Salmonirosea aquatica: one gene and its partner. The protein of the gene in region 2 interacts with the protein of the main gene of each other region in a pairwise test. Links are inferred from orthologs where the notes say so. Each region holds a gene or a part of one and is shown on either strand. Other genes may lie near its edges.

Region 1 (7,282 bases), 4.0 Mb from region 2 along the record:
AGCCTAGCACCTGAATCCATTAAATCAAAAAATCGACTTCGGGAAGCAGTCGAGGACATTATACTGACCACTACTCCCAACGTTGATAGACCTTACAGCTCGGTTGATGTACGTATCCGGTTCCTGGAAACTTTTGATATCAATCGGGTAACGATGGTCGTCATAGACTTATTCCATGATTTTAGTTCCTCAGGCACACCACTTGGTTTTTCAAGTAATTGGCTATCCCCCAAATCAATAAATTACGATACCAAGGAAATCACGTATACAGTCGACGGCTTACAGGCCAATACGAGGTATCCCATGCGCGCGATCGTGAATCTTCAAGGGGATATAAGCAATAATAGCATCGAGCTTTTCTCTACAATAACGACTGCCCCGGCTCCCATCGGAAGAAAAAAGAAACTTTTGTTTGTGGTTGATCAGGAATGGAGAGACAATGCGGCAATCAGCCAGGCATTGCAAACCTATTCGCGAGACGTCAACCTGACCGACACGAGCGTTGTTTTCGGGTACTATTACATAGGTACCTCCCTGGCCGAGAAAATCGCCCTGTATGAGAATGTAAAGCGCGACTACCTGGATAATGATTTGGCTTACTTGTTTTTTATAGGTCGAAACGCCGTTGTGCCAATCGCTACTGTAATCTATGATACAAACAATCAAATAGTCAACCGTTATTCGCTCCAGTCCTTTACCTACTACACCTTTCCCCGGTATAATGCCTATCAGTTCGATGCTAATTCAGGTGAATTTGTTTCACCAAGGACCCCAAGTCTTTATGATCGTTCTGAAACTGAAAAATTGAATGCAGTATTTCAACAGACCGGTGGAGCCATTTCTATGGGAATGCTGGTACCTGACATCTCGTACGACCGTCAGACGAGCACGAATCGGATTTTGGCTTACTTTGATAAACTGCACCGATACAAAAATTACGAATTCGGATTTGACAAAAAAGTTCTGATCACCGATGGTTTTACAAGTGACGTTGAAACCATGAATTTAGCGGAGCAGAATGATCGTTGGTACGCAGCAGACTCGGTAAAATTCGGTCGTGTAAAAAACAATTCTTTTTCGGGCTACGACCAGCTGTGGAAAGACGATTATATTCAGAAGTTACGGGACAACTCCTATGAAATCCTTACCTACAATGGCCACGGGTCAAGCAGTTATCACAGTTTTGGAATTACCGAAACAGACATTACTCCGCTGCCCGCGCTCAACACGCAGATTATCAATTTTCATTCGTGTGACGTGGGCAACTTTCGACATGCCGGATACCTGGCCAATAAGTATCTGGAAACCGGGAACGTACTGGCCGCCCATGCGTACAGCGATTTGCTTTTTGCATTTACCATCAACGGAAGGAGCGCGCTGGCGCCGGAATTCGATAGAAATGGAGTATTCGACAACATGTCAAAAGGGGAGACAATCAGTGATGCTTTCAGGCATTATACGGGCTATATAGATACTGAACTCATTCTTGGTGATCCACTCTTGACTTTGAGAGAATCGTGTGGCCCTGTTATTGAAAGCCAAACGTCGGGCGACTGGCATACTCGTTCTACTTGGACTTGCGGGCGCATTCCCACCCAAAACGATACGGTGCGCATCCTGCCGGGGCATGTCGTCACTTTACAGAATATAGGACAGGTAAAGGACATTGCAGTAGAGGGAAAATTGGACTTATTAGAGTCTGGCCGATTGGAATACTGATCTTATATTTTAAGGCGGGCTTTGAAATGATTATCACGTTTCAAAGACCGACCATCTTTCGATGTAGTAAGAATCGTATCTTGCCCATATTATGCTGCGCTATGGGAAAGCCTCAGGCCGTACTTTCGATGAGTATTTTTATGACGATGTCAATATCCGGGTGGATAAACTGAGGGAGTAAAGGAGCGCTACTTTCTAAGATACTTTTGCAAAGGAAGAGGAGAATTATTTTCGATGAGAGCCAGCAAGGTACCCTCGGGTCCGATGAGTAGGTAAGAGGGAGAAATCGAAAGCCCATATTTGATCATGAAATTCCGGGCTTCAGGAATAGGCACGAACCCTAACTTGAACTCGTTCATGGCAGCGTAACCTTCCGGCATCGAAGACATAGTGATTCCCAGCGAAACCAACTTGATGTGCTTCGCCTTCGCTATGCCAATTAATTCTACCAAATCTTTAGCACTATCAGCGCTAAAAAATGGGGGCTCTAAATTTTGCCAAAAACTTAACAATATGTAGCTACCCCTCAACTGTGAAGAACTGTACGTTTGATCGTCGGCCCCCTGCATCACAAAAGGACTAAGTACCTGCCCTACTTCCGGCTTTTTATAATCATTCAATAGATTCGCCTGTCCTAGCTCCAATTCTTCTTTCGTTTTCTTTCTTACCACATAAAAGGAAACCTGTCCGTATTCGTCAATCTGTGGAATGGCACTGTATTCTTTGGAACCGCCCTCAAACATCCGGGAAAATTCCTCGAATGGTATCTGCATACCCGTCTCTTTGTCGTAAATTTTAGTGTTTCTGTCAATTGTGCCTTGGGAGCTTATCCGTCTTGTGCTTCTTTGCAGGCTACTCTGAGCCACGGCGGTATGAGCGAGTCCATAGAACAATAAGAGAAGTATGAGAAAAGATCCGCGTGAAATCATGGCTTGTTACTTTATAAATATTCGTTTTCTTCCCCGCATGAGGCCAGAAGTTATACTGTTTTCCGGTACATCAGCCTTACACCCTCAATTTCCTCAAAAGTAGGTACCACCCGATTCAACAGCGTTTTTCGAATCAGCACTTTGAAGGTACATTCCATCTCAAACGCTTGCTCCGTCACTTCCAATTCGTAGTTTTTCAGAATCTGGTTCACGTCGCTGGTCGCTTCGTAGGGAAAGCTGATTTCGTACTCGTCGCAGACGTATTTTGTCAAAATCACGGCTTCGTCCAAAGCCAGCTCGGTGGCGGTTTTGTAGGCATTGATCAGGCCGGGTACCCCTAGCAAGGTACCCCCAAAGTACCGCACCACCACGACCAGAACATTGGTCAGATCGCGTGAGTAGAGCGTATTCAAAATAGGCCGCCCGGCGGTACCTGACGGCTCGCCGTCGTCGTTGGCGCGGTAGTGATTTCGGTCCAGCCCTAGGCGATAAGCATAGCAGTGGTGAACCGCCTTGGGGTGTTGTTCGCGCAGGGTACCTAACAGAGGTTTGGTATCTTCCTCAAAGCGAATGGGATAAGCGAAGGCGTAAAACTTACTGCCCCGGTCTTTGAAAAAACCTTCGGCGGGCGCCTCAAGGGTACGGTAGCTGTCGTCAAATAGCATCGTTCTTCCGATTCATTTTCAAAATAACCACCGAATACACCAGCGCTGTCAATCCCAAAGCGGCCATCACCGAAAACGCCAGCGGTAGCCGCGCTATTTCATTGGCAAAAATAGCCGCGGCCAGGTAGGCCCCAAGGCCAATGCCCGCTTCCATCGAAATATACATGGTAGCCATGGCCCGCCCTCGCCCGTCTTCCTCGCTCAGATCCACTGTCCAGGCAGTAAGGATAGGTGAAAGGATACCCGTGGCGAAACCAAAAAACACGGCACCCGTAAAAAACAACACGGGCGAAGTGGCAAAGCCCGTACACAGCATGGCCACGATAAGATTGATGCAACCTACCACCACTACCTCTACCCTACCATAACGGTCCGAGACTCGGCCCGCCACCAGCCGGATGAATAGCGACGTAAGCGTGTAGACCAGAAAATAAAGGCCGTGGTTGCGCAAGCCGAGTGAATCGCTGAAATCGGGAATGAGCGTAAGTACCGCTCCGAAGCTGAAATAGGTCAGGAAAACCACCAGCGAAGGTGGCAGCACGCGCGGCTCGAAAACATCCTTGCGGGTAATCCTGAATGCCTCCCATGAAAGCCGGGCGGGATTTTTCAGTGTTTCTTTCATATTGATCAGAATACCGATCGAGAGAAACGCCAGAAACGACGAAGTGTAGAATAAGGCATTGAGTGAAAACACGGCCGCAATCCAACTCCCGATGGCCGGTCCCAACGCCGCCCCGATGCTGACACTCATGCCGTATACCCCCAGTGCCTCGCCCCGCCGGTGCGCGGGAACGATATCGGCAATGTAGGCTGCCGTACCCGTAGGCTTAAAACCCGTCGAAAAACCATGTCCTAACCGCAGCAGCAGGAAGGGTACCACAGTAATAAAAACGGGATATAGAAATCCGCACACGAAGCACACCAACGACCCGAACGCCATGACCGGAATGCGTCCGATGCGGTCGGTGAGGCGGCCACTGAACGGGCGCGACAGACCGGCAGTGAGCGTAAACAGACTTATGATAAATCCCTTGTACTCGGCTCCACCCATGCTCGTGAGGTAGGTGGGCAGCTCGGGAATGAGCATATTGAAACTGGCAAAAAACAGAAATGAACTTAGGCTGAGTAGCCAAAATTGCCCGGTGAAGATGCCGGGTGTCGCGACGCCCGGTGTGGCGGTAGTTTGCATTCCACAAAGGTAGGGGATGTAAGCAAATATCTCCGCTCATCAGGCGCAGAAGCACATTTGAGTTAAGATATTAGTAAATAAGTATTTAACGATGCATCCCTTATCGTTGGCTTCTATAAAAGTAAATTTCACTTTTTACCCGGAAATATGATACTCGGAGTAAGGGAAAGTACTATGATGGGGCGTCAAAAAAGAACAACCTATAATAAAGTAACAATTTTACACCTATGAAAAAACATCTAATGCATATTTCGTTTAGGATGGCTCTGAGCTGCATACTTTTTGCTTTCACGGGCCATTCGTTGCTTGCTTCCGCAGCGCCGTACCCCACGCCGGGTACTACTGGCCTGCGTACCATTGTCGATAAAACGATCACGGGAACTGTAACTTCTCAAGAAGACAAAACGGGCATTCCCGGCGTCACTGTTCTGCTGAAAGGTACCACCATCGGTACCACCACCGACGCCGACGGTAAGTTCAGCATTGATGTGAAATCCGACGCCGACGTACTGGTATTTTCGGCGGTGGGTTTCCTGACGCAGGAACGTACGGTAGGCAACGCCAGTGTGATAGACATTATACTGGCAACGGATCTGAAAACCCTTGACGAAGTGGTAGTGGTAGGGTACGGTACCGCCAAAAAACGTGACCTTACCGGGGCCGTGTCGCAAATAAATGCCACCAAGCTCGACAATGAAAACCCCCAGTCAGTACAGGACATTTTACGGGGTAACATCGCCGGTCTGAACGTGGGGATGTCGCCCTCGGCAAAAGGCGGGGGTAGCCTGCTGGTGCGCGGCAAAAACTCCCTGAATGCCGCTTCCAGCCCGTTGCTGGTACTGGATGGAGCCATCTACTACGGCGAACTTTCGGACATCAACCCCAACGACATCGAAACCATCGACGTGCTGAAAGACGCCAGTTCGGCGGCCGTATTTGGGGCCAAAGCCGCTAGTGGGGTCATTCTGATCACTACTAAAAAAGGACAGGAAGGCCCGCCAGTAGTGAACATCAATACCAACGTAGGCGTAGCGTCGGTTTCCAAGAATGAAGAAGTATGGGGACCGAACGAGTTTCTTGACTGGCGGAGCGAGGTGATGAAAAATATCAATTCTAATTTCAAACCCGGCCAGTTTACCAATCCTGACAACCTACCCACCGGTGTAAGCCTGGAACAGTGGCTGGCCTACGACGGTTCGGCAGGTGACCCTACCACGGTATGGCTCCAGCGCCTGGGCATGCAACCCATGGAAATAGAAAATTACAAAGCCGGGAGAAGTGTGGACTGGTACAGCAAGGTATTCCAGAACGGCATCCGGCAGGATCACACGGTCAGCATGTCGGGACGCAAGGACGGGCTAAACTATTACATGTCGCTGGGGTACCTCAATAACGAAGGCATCATTTACGGCGACAAGTTCAGCACGGTGCGGGGTCGCCTGAATCTGGAAGGCAAAATCAATAAATTCCTGACCGTGGGTACCACACTACAGTTTGCCGACCGCGACGAAAGTCAGGTGCCGGTGGATTACAATCTGGCGCGGACTATCTCGCCCTGGGGATCGGAATATGACGAAAACGGCAACTACATCTGGCGGCCTAATGGCGAAGCAAGCGGGGGCAAGCACCCCTACTACGACCGTAGTTTCATTGACCGTCGCAAAAAGTTCACAACCCTGAACACCACTTTGTACGCGTTGGTCAATCTGCCCCTGGGCATCACCTACCGCATGAATTTCACGCCGCGCTACGAGTTTTATGAATATTACAACCATGAGTCCTCCAAACATGCCGAGTGGGCCGCTGTGGGCGGAACCGCCGTCCGGGAGCAAAGAAAGGACTACTACTGGCAGGTGGATAATATTTTCAAATGGACCAAGACGATCAACGACGTACACAACTTCGACGCCACATTCCTGATCAACGCCGAGAAATTTCAGCGGTGGAGCAATTCCATGTCAGCCCGGGGCTTCCTGCCCTCTGATGTGTTGGGGTACCATAATATGGGCACGGGTGTAAATCCGACCATCAGCAGCAACGACGAGGTAAGTACTGGCGACGGTCTGATGGGCCGCCTTTTCTACTCCTTCAAAGACCGCTACATGCTGACACTATCGACCCGCCGCGACGGGTACTCAGCCTTCGGACAGAAGAACCCGCGCGCGTTGTTCTCCTCGGCGGCAGTAGGCTGGGTGTTCACCGACGAAAAATTTGGTAAAATACCCTGGCTGAACTACGGTAAGCTGCGCCTGTCGTGGGGTAGCAACGGAAACCGGGATATTGGCCGGTACGTGGCCCTTTCGGATTTGAACACCGGCAAGTACCTCTACCAACGCCAGGATGGCAGCATCTACCAGGTGAACCAATTGTATGTGAACCGGATGCAGAACAGCGACCTCCAGTGGGAGCGCACCACATCCGTGAACCTGGGTCTGGACTTCGGAATCTTCGACAATATCGTGAGTGGTTCAATTGAATTGTACAAATCGTCTACGACGGATCTGCTCGTGCAGCGCTCGCTGCCTGATATTCTTGGGTTCAGCTATGTATGGGATAACCTCGGCGAGGTACAGAACAAGGGGATTGAGTTCAACCTGAGTTCGGTCAATATGAACCGCGAAAAATTCTCGTGGCGCTCAACGGCTACCTTCCAGCTGAATCGCAACGAAATCGTACACTTGTATGGTGATCTGGATGCTAACGGCAAGGAAATAGACGATGTGGGCAACCGCTGGTTCATCGGCCATTCCATCGACGAAATATGGGACTACACGGTGGAC
Region 2 (7,329 bases):
GTTTAGTATTTGGCTGGGTGGAGGAAACATCCTAGGATTTTTTAAAATTGGATCTCTCTTTTGGCTGCTTTTAAAGTATTGGTAAGCAGGCCACAAATCGTCATCAATCCTACTCCTCCAGGTACGGGAGTTATATAACTGCATTGGGGAGCCACTTCGTCAAATTTTACGTCGCCCTTGATGGCAAAACCACTTTTCTTGGTTGAATCCTCCACACGGGTAATTCCTACGTCGATCACGACCGCGCCAGTTTTTACATAGTCAGCGGTCACGAATTCAGGACGCCCTAATGCGACGATGAGAATGTCGGCATCCCGGCAAATTTCTTTCAAATTGTGGGTTTTGGAATGACAAATCGTCACGGTGGCGTTGCCAGGGTAGGTATTGCGCTGCATCAGGATGCTCATGGGAAGGCCGACGATTTGGCTTCGCCCGATTACGACACAGTGCTTGCCGCTGGTTTCGATTTGAGCTCTTTCCAACATTTCCAAAATTCCAAAGGGGGTAGCCGAAAGGTAAGCTGGTAATCCCTTACACATGCGGCCCACATTGACCGGATGGAACCCATCGACATCTTTGGCTGGGTTGACGGCTTCCATAATTCTGTTTTCTGATATACGGGGAGGCAAAGGAAGCTGTACGATAAAGCCATCCACGTCGGCATCTTGGTTCAAGGATTCGACTGCCGAAAGTACCTCGGCTTCGGTAGCCGTGGCTGCCAGGCGAATAAGAGTAGAGGTAAAGCCTACTTGCTCACAGCTTCGTATTTTTGAAGCCACGTAGGTTTCACTGGCTCCGTCGTTTCCGACCAGAATAGCGGCCAGATGGGGCTTCTTGCCCCCCTGAGCGGTCCATTCTTCTACCTGTTGCTTTATTTCCGCTTTAATTTGGCTGGAAAGAATTTTGCCGTCCAGTAGCTGCATTGTGGTATACTATTGAATGATTGAATAAGTTAATGCCTAAATGGTTGTTGATTTAGCAACCAGAACTTCTATTAATAATCCATGGGATCATCAGCAACGCGAACATCGGCATTGAGCGCGTTGAGCTGCTGCATATCGCCCTCCGACAGTTCAAAATCCCATACGTCAAAATTTTCCTGAATCCGTTTCTGGTTCGTAGATTTTGGAATGGTGACAAGGCCCTGCTGCAAACCCCATCGAATGAGAACCTGGTAGGTAGACTTCTCATACTGGGTGGCAATGGATTCGAGTACCTCGTTCGATTCTTTCCGTCCGCGGACGAGCGGTGAGTACCCTTCGGGTTGAATGTGTTTTTCCCGGCAATAAGCCAGCAATTCGGGGCGGTATAGAAAGGGGCTTTGCTCAAACTGATTGACCGCCGGAACCACCGAAGCATACGCGAAGAGCTCTTCCAGATGCGGTTGGTAATAGTTGGAAACCCCGATGGCCCGTACCCGTTTTTCATTGTACAGAGTTTCGAGCGCCCGCCAGGTTTCCTTCCGGGTATCCCGTATGGGCCAATGTACCAGGTACAGGTCCAGATAATCGGTTTGAAGCCGCTTTAGGCTTTGGTCATAGGCACGCAACGTCTGATCGTAGCCTTGTTCATCATTTCCAACCTTGGAAGTTATAAACACTTCACTTCGTTGGATCCCACTGTCCTTCATTCCACGGCCTACCTCTTCTTCATTTTGGTACACGCTAGCTGTATCAATGAGGCGGTAACCGGTTTCTAACGCCCAGCGCACCGCCCGGCTCACTTCATTTTTCTCGCCGGGAGCATAGATACCCAGTCCCAGACGAGGCATTTCAACGCCATTATTCAGTAATACCTTATTCTCAATCATAGGGGCTCAGGTTATTTCCTTCAATAGTTTTTCGAACAGGATTTTCGCTCCTACGGTAGCTTTCTCCTGGATGAAAGTCATATTTTTAGTTAACCTAATGTCGGGTCGGGCCGGATCGATGAGGTAGATCGGGGTACCCGGCTGCACGTAGTAAACCAATCCGGCAGCCGGATAGACGGCTAAGGAGGTACCTATAACTACAAATACATCGGCTTGTTCAGTGAGGTACGTAGCCTCGGTCATCATAGGTACCTCTTCTCCGAACCATACGATATGCGGACGGAGCTGGCTGCCTTCCTCACAATAATCCCCCTCTTTCAACTCCCAGCCCTTCATCTCATAGATCAGATTGGGATTGCTGCTGCTGCGTGATTTGAATAATTCACCATGCAGATGTACCACCCGGGTCGAACCCGCCTTCTCGTGGAGGTGATCCACATTCTGGGTGATGATCGTGACTTCGAAGTACTCTTCGAGCTCTTTGAGGATGCGGTGCGCTTCATTAGGCTCAACGGATAGGGCCTGCTTCCGGCGTTGATTATAAAATTCCAGCACCAATCGGGGATTCCGCGCCCAGGCTTGCGGAGTGGCCACATCCTCCACCCGGTGATTTTCCCATAGGCCACCACTGTCACGGAAAGTTTTGATCCCGCTTTCAGCGCTGATGCCCGCTCCGGAAAGTACCACGAGCTTTTTCATCTTTAGTTACTGACAGCTACTGGTTTGTAGCCGTTTCCATTATGATTATTTAGTTGGTCGTCAAGTGGCGTTACCTGCGGTTTAGCCTTTCTTGGCTTTTTTGGGAGCCGCCTTTTTTTTAGGTTTGGTCGCTTTGGCGGTTGGCTTTTCTTCGGTACCTTCTGCTAATTTCAGTACGTCCTCATAAGTAAGTTCCGCGGGTTCGGTTCCGCGCGGTATCTTAATGTTGCGCTTACCAAACGAAATGTAGGGGCCGTATTTTCCGTTCAGTACCTTTGCATTAGGATTTTCGTCATATTCGCGAATTACCTTATTGCTATCCAGTTTCCGCTTTTCGCCAATGATCTCAATGAGCCGCTCGGTCGTAACCGCCATCGGGTCGTCTGTTGGGGCAAGCGAATAGAACTTGCCATCATGCTTCACGTAGGGCCCGTACTTGCCGATATTGACTACAAGTGCCTGATCTTCGTACATACCTACCTCGCGGGGTAGCTTGAATAGTTCCAGGGCCTCTTCCAGCGTGATGGTTTCCATGAGTTGGCCTTTCAGCAAACTGGCAAATTTTGGTTTTTCCTCATCCTCCGCATCGCCAATCTGCACGTAAGGACCGTAGCGGCCAATGCGGGCACTGATTGGTTTTCCCGAATTAGGGTCTTCCCCCAGCAGGCGGGTCGTCAGGCTTTTGTCAATTTTCTCCCCTTCGGCGTCGGATACTTTCTGGTGGAAATTTTTGTAAAAGCGGTCGATCATGTCCTGCCACTGAACCTTGCCTTCCGCAATGTTGTCAAAATCCTTCTCGACATTGGCCGTAAAAGAAAAGTCGACGATATCCTCGAAGTGATTGACCAGGAAGTCATTCACGATCATCCCGGCGCTGGTAGGGAACAGTTTGGCTTTTTCCGTCCCGAACGTTTCAGTATTGACCTTGGTCTTGATCTGATTATCTTTAAGGGTGATTTCATTGTATTCCCTTTCTTGTCCTTGGCGATCTTCCTTTACCACATATTCGCGCCGAATAATGGTCGAGATCGTGGGAGCGTAGGTAGATGGACGACCGATGCCCATTTCTTCCAGTTTTTTAACCAGACTTGCTTCCGTGTAGCGGGGCGGGTTCCGGCTGAATCGCTCTGTAGCTTTCAAATGATCCAGGTTCAGGACCTGATTTATATTCAAGGGAGGTAGCATGCCTTTCTGCTCTTCATCCTCCTCATCGCTTGATTCAAGGTACACCTTTAGGAACCCTTCAAACTTTATGACTTCTCCCTGGGCGACTAGCTGTTCGGTGGTAGTTGAGATTCCGATCGTCGCAGTGGTACGTTCAAGCTGAGCGTCGGCCATCTGGGAGGCAATTGCCCGTTTCCAAATTAGCTCGTACAGGCGCTGCTCATTCCGGTCCCGACTGGCGACGAGAGTCGAAAAATCGGTAGGCCGAACGGCTTCATGTGCTTCCTGGGCCGACTCCGATTTTGTTTTGAAGACCCGACGGTGGTGGTATTCAGGACCGTATTCCTGGCTGATCTGATCCTTCGCTTTGCCCATGGCCTCCTCGGAAAGATTCGTCGAATCCGTCCGCATGTAGGAGATTTTTCCGGCTTCGTAAAGCTTTTGGGCCACGGTCATGGTTTGAGAAACCGAAAAACTCAGTTTGCGGGAGGCTTCCTGTTGTAAGGTAGAGGTTGTAAAAGGTGGGGCAGGCGTTTTCTTGGCGGGTTTAGTTTCAAGGTTTTTGATTTGAAAAATCGCACCTACACACTTCCGGACAAAATCTTCGGCTTGGGCCTGCGTTTCGAAGTTTTTAGGTAATTCGGCATTCAGGATTTTACCATTTCCCAAATCAAAGAGGGCAGTAATCTTGTAGCTGCTCTTACTTTGGAAAGCTTCAATTTCACGTTCCCGATCTACAATGACCCGTACCGCCACCGATTGGACACGGCCAGCGGAAAGAGATGATTTGCCAATCCTGATTTTTTTCCACAAAACCGGAGAGAGCTCGTACCCTACCAGCCGATCCAGTATCCGGCGGGCTTGCTGGGCATTCACCAGGTCGATGTCGATGGTCCGGGGCTTGCTGATGGCATTTTGCAGAGCGGATTTGGTGATTTCCCGGAACACGATTCGTTTGGTGGCATCCGGCAAGCCCAGCGCCTCTTTCAAATGCCAGGAAATGGCTTCCCCTTCGCGGTCATCATCCGTGGCCAGCCATACTTCCGATGATTTGGCAAGTTTTTTTAATTCATTGATTACCTTTACTTTATCGCCTGAAATTTCGTAAACGGGCGCATATCTGTTTTCGGTATCGACACCCATGTCGTGTTCAGGAAGGTCACGTACGTGGCCGTAACTTGACATGACGGTATAATCGGTTCCAAGGTATTTTTCTATGGTTTTGGCCTTCGCCGGTGATTCAACGATCACCAGATTTTTAGACATAGTAGGGTCGTTTTATTTATTAGAAAATGGTGCTTTGCCTGCTTCAAAGATAGAATAGATTCCTGCGAAAGATAAACAGAGAGTATAAATGGATTGTTGCATGATACAATTTTGGCAGGTACCTTAAGATAACAATAAATTGTACTTTTCTGTTTTCGATATTAAAAATAACGATTCATTATAGTTTTAGTATAGTACAAATTTAAGAAGAATCTTATGAAAGTCACAGGGCTTAGAAAAATGAAAAAGCCGAAAATTGCTGAAATTTTGTACTTTTAACCGTTTTTGAAACCTAACATCCAATAGAAGCAAACCAAACGTATGGCATTTGACTTAGACATGATCAAGGGCGTATATGCCCGCATGGAAGAACGTATCAACGCTGCCCGCCAGGTAGTAGGGCGTCCCCTTACTCAGGCAGAAAAAATATTGTACTCACACCTTTGGGAGGGGACTGCTACGACACCTTATGAGCGGGGGAAGGCTTATGTGGATTTTGCTCCCGACCGCGTAGCTATGCAGGACGCAACGGCGCAAATGGCCCTCTTGCAATTCATGCAGGCCGGCCGGCCCCAGGTGGCGGTACCTTCTACTGTGCACTGCGATCACCTGATTCAGGCGGAGGTAGGTGCGGAGAAGGACCTTGAAATTGCTAAAAATAGAAATAAGGAAGTTTATGATTTTCTGGCCTCCGTATCCAACAAGTACGGCATTGGCTTCTGGAAGCCCGGTGCGGGTATTATTCACCAGGTGGTACTTGAAAACTACGCATTTCCGGGCGGTATGATGATCGGCACCGATTCACATACGCCGAATGCGGGTGGCCTGGGGATGATCGCTATTGGGGTCGGCGGTGCCGATGCCAGCGATGTGATGTCGGGCCTGGCCTGGGAATTGAAAATGCCCCGCCTGATTGGGGTAAAACTGACAGGTAAGCTCTCAGGCTGGACTTCCGCTAAGGATGTGATACTGTGGGTGGCGGGCCAACTGACTGTAAAAGGTGGTACGGGCTATGTCGTCGAATATTTTGGCGAGGGCGCCGAAAGCATGTCGTGTACCGGAAAGGGTACCATTTGTAATATGGGAGCAGAAATCGGGGCTACGACATCTCTCTTTACGTATGATGATAAAATGGCCGATTACCTGCGTTCCACCGAACGCGCCGATATTGCTGATGCTGCCGATGAAGTACGGACCCACTTACGGGCCGATGAAGAAGTATACGAAAATCCCGAAGAATATTACGATCAGGTGATCCACCTGGATCTATCAACGCTTGAACCCCATATTAACGGACCTTTTACCCCCGATTTGGCTTGGCCGTTGTCCAAGTTTGCCCAAGCCGTACGGGAAAACAATTGGCCTGAGCGGCTGGAAGTGGGTTTGATTGGTTCCTGCACGAACTCTTCCTACGAAGACATGACCCGGGCTGCCTCCGTGGCGGGTCAGGCTTCTAAAAAGAACATCAAAGCGAAGGCGGAATTTACGATCACTCCCGGATCTGAAATGGTTCGCTTTACCGCCGAGCGCGATGGAATTCTGGATACTTTTGAGAAAATCGGTGGGGTTGTACTGGCGAACGCCTGCGGACCTTGCATCGGGCAGTGGGCACGCCATATGGACGATCCTTCCCGCAAGAATTCGATTATCACTTCCTTCAACCGGAATTTTGCCAAACGTAACGACGGAAATATCAGTACTCACGCTTTTGTGGCCTCGCCCGAAATCGTAACGGCCTTCGCAATCGCGGGCGATCTGACTTTTAACCCGATGAAGGATTCGTTGACTAACGAAGACGGGCAGAACGTCATGCTGGACGAACCCAAGGGAATCGAATTGCCTATTCAGGGTTTTGAGGTAGAGGACGCAGGGTACCAGTCACCAGCCGAAGATGGAAGTCAGGTGCAGGTAGCGGTCGATCCGGATTCAGACCGCCTCCAATTGCTCGATCCCTTCAAGGAGTGGGAAGGTACCGATTTGCTCGGATTGAAACTGTTGATCAAAGCCAAAGGCAAGTGTACAACCGACCATATTTCGATGGCCGGACCCTGGCTTAAGTACCGCGGACACCTGGACAATATTTCCAACAATATGCTCATTGGGGCGATCAATTACTTTAACGATAAGTCCAATTCAGTAAAAAACCAGCTATCGGGAGAATACGGTGAGGTACCTGCTACCCAGCGTATTTACAAAGCTGAGGGTATTGGAACCGTTGTGGTAGGGGATGAAAACTACGGTGAGGGCTCTTCACGCGAACACGCCGCCATGGAGCCACGTCACCTTGGGGTACGCGCGATTCTGGTTAAATCATTCGCCCGTATTCACGAGACCAATTTGAAAAAGCAAGGTATGCTGGCCCTGACTTTTGCCAGTCCGTCGGACTACGA

What was found.
Region 1: the proteins of topA (region 2) and GBK04_RS08460 interact in binary tests that used the Escherichia coli proteins (3 or more experiments, as listed by UniProt). The link is inferred for Salmonirosea aquatica from one-to-one orthologs.

Annotation. Positions count from the first base shown.
Region 1 is NZ_WHLY01000002.1:1,768,244-1,775,525, forward strand. The notes cover bases 1,507-4,505. They hold GBK04_RS08460 (IMPACT family protein), read right to left. Parts: upstream 3,314-4,505; coding sequence 2,699-3,313; downstream 1,507-2,698. Other genes in these bases: GBK04_RS08450 (hypothetical protein), read left to right, coding at 1,507-1,719; GBK04_RS08455 (peroxiredoxin family protein), read right to left, coding at 1,908-2,648; GBK04_RS08465 (MFS transporter), read right to left, coding at 3,303-4,502. Also shown: more of GBK04_RS08450, read left to right, coding at 304-1,506; GBK04_RS08470 (SusC/RagA family TonB-linked outer membrane protein), read left to right, coding at 4,730-7,282.
Region 2 is NZ_WHLY01000002.1:5,767,768-5,775,096, reverse strand. Bases 2,266-5,311 are described here. They hold topA (type I DNA topoisomerase), read right to left. Parts: upstream 4,940-5,311; coding sequence 2,591-4,939; downstream 2,266-2,590. Other genes in these bases: GBK04_RS24825 (aconitate hydratase), read left to right, coding at 5,261-5,311; GBK04_RS24835 (SIR2 family NAD-dependent protein deacylase), read right to left, coding at 2,266-2,509. In the rest of the region: bifunctional methylenetetrahydrofolate dehydrogenase/methenyltetrahydrofolate cyclohydrolase FolD, read right to left, coding at 42-923; GBK04_RS24840 (aldo/keto reductase), read right to left, coding at 995-1,810; more of GBK04_RS24835, read right to left, coding at 1,817-2,265; more of GBK04_RS24825, read left to right, coding at 5,312-7,329. UniProt on the Escherichia coli protein: Releases the supercoiling and torsional tension of DNA, which is introduced during the DNA replication and transcription, by transiently cleaving and rejoining one strand of the DNA duplex.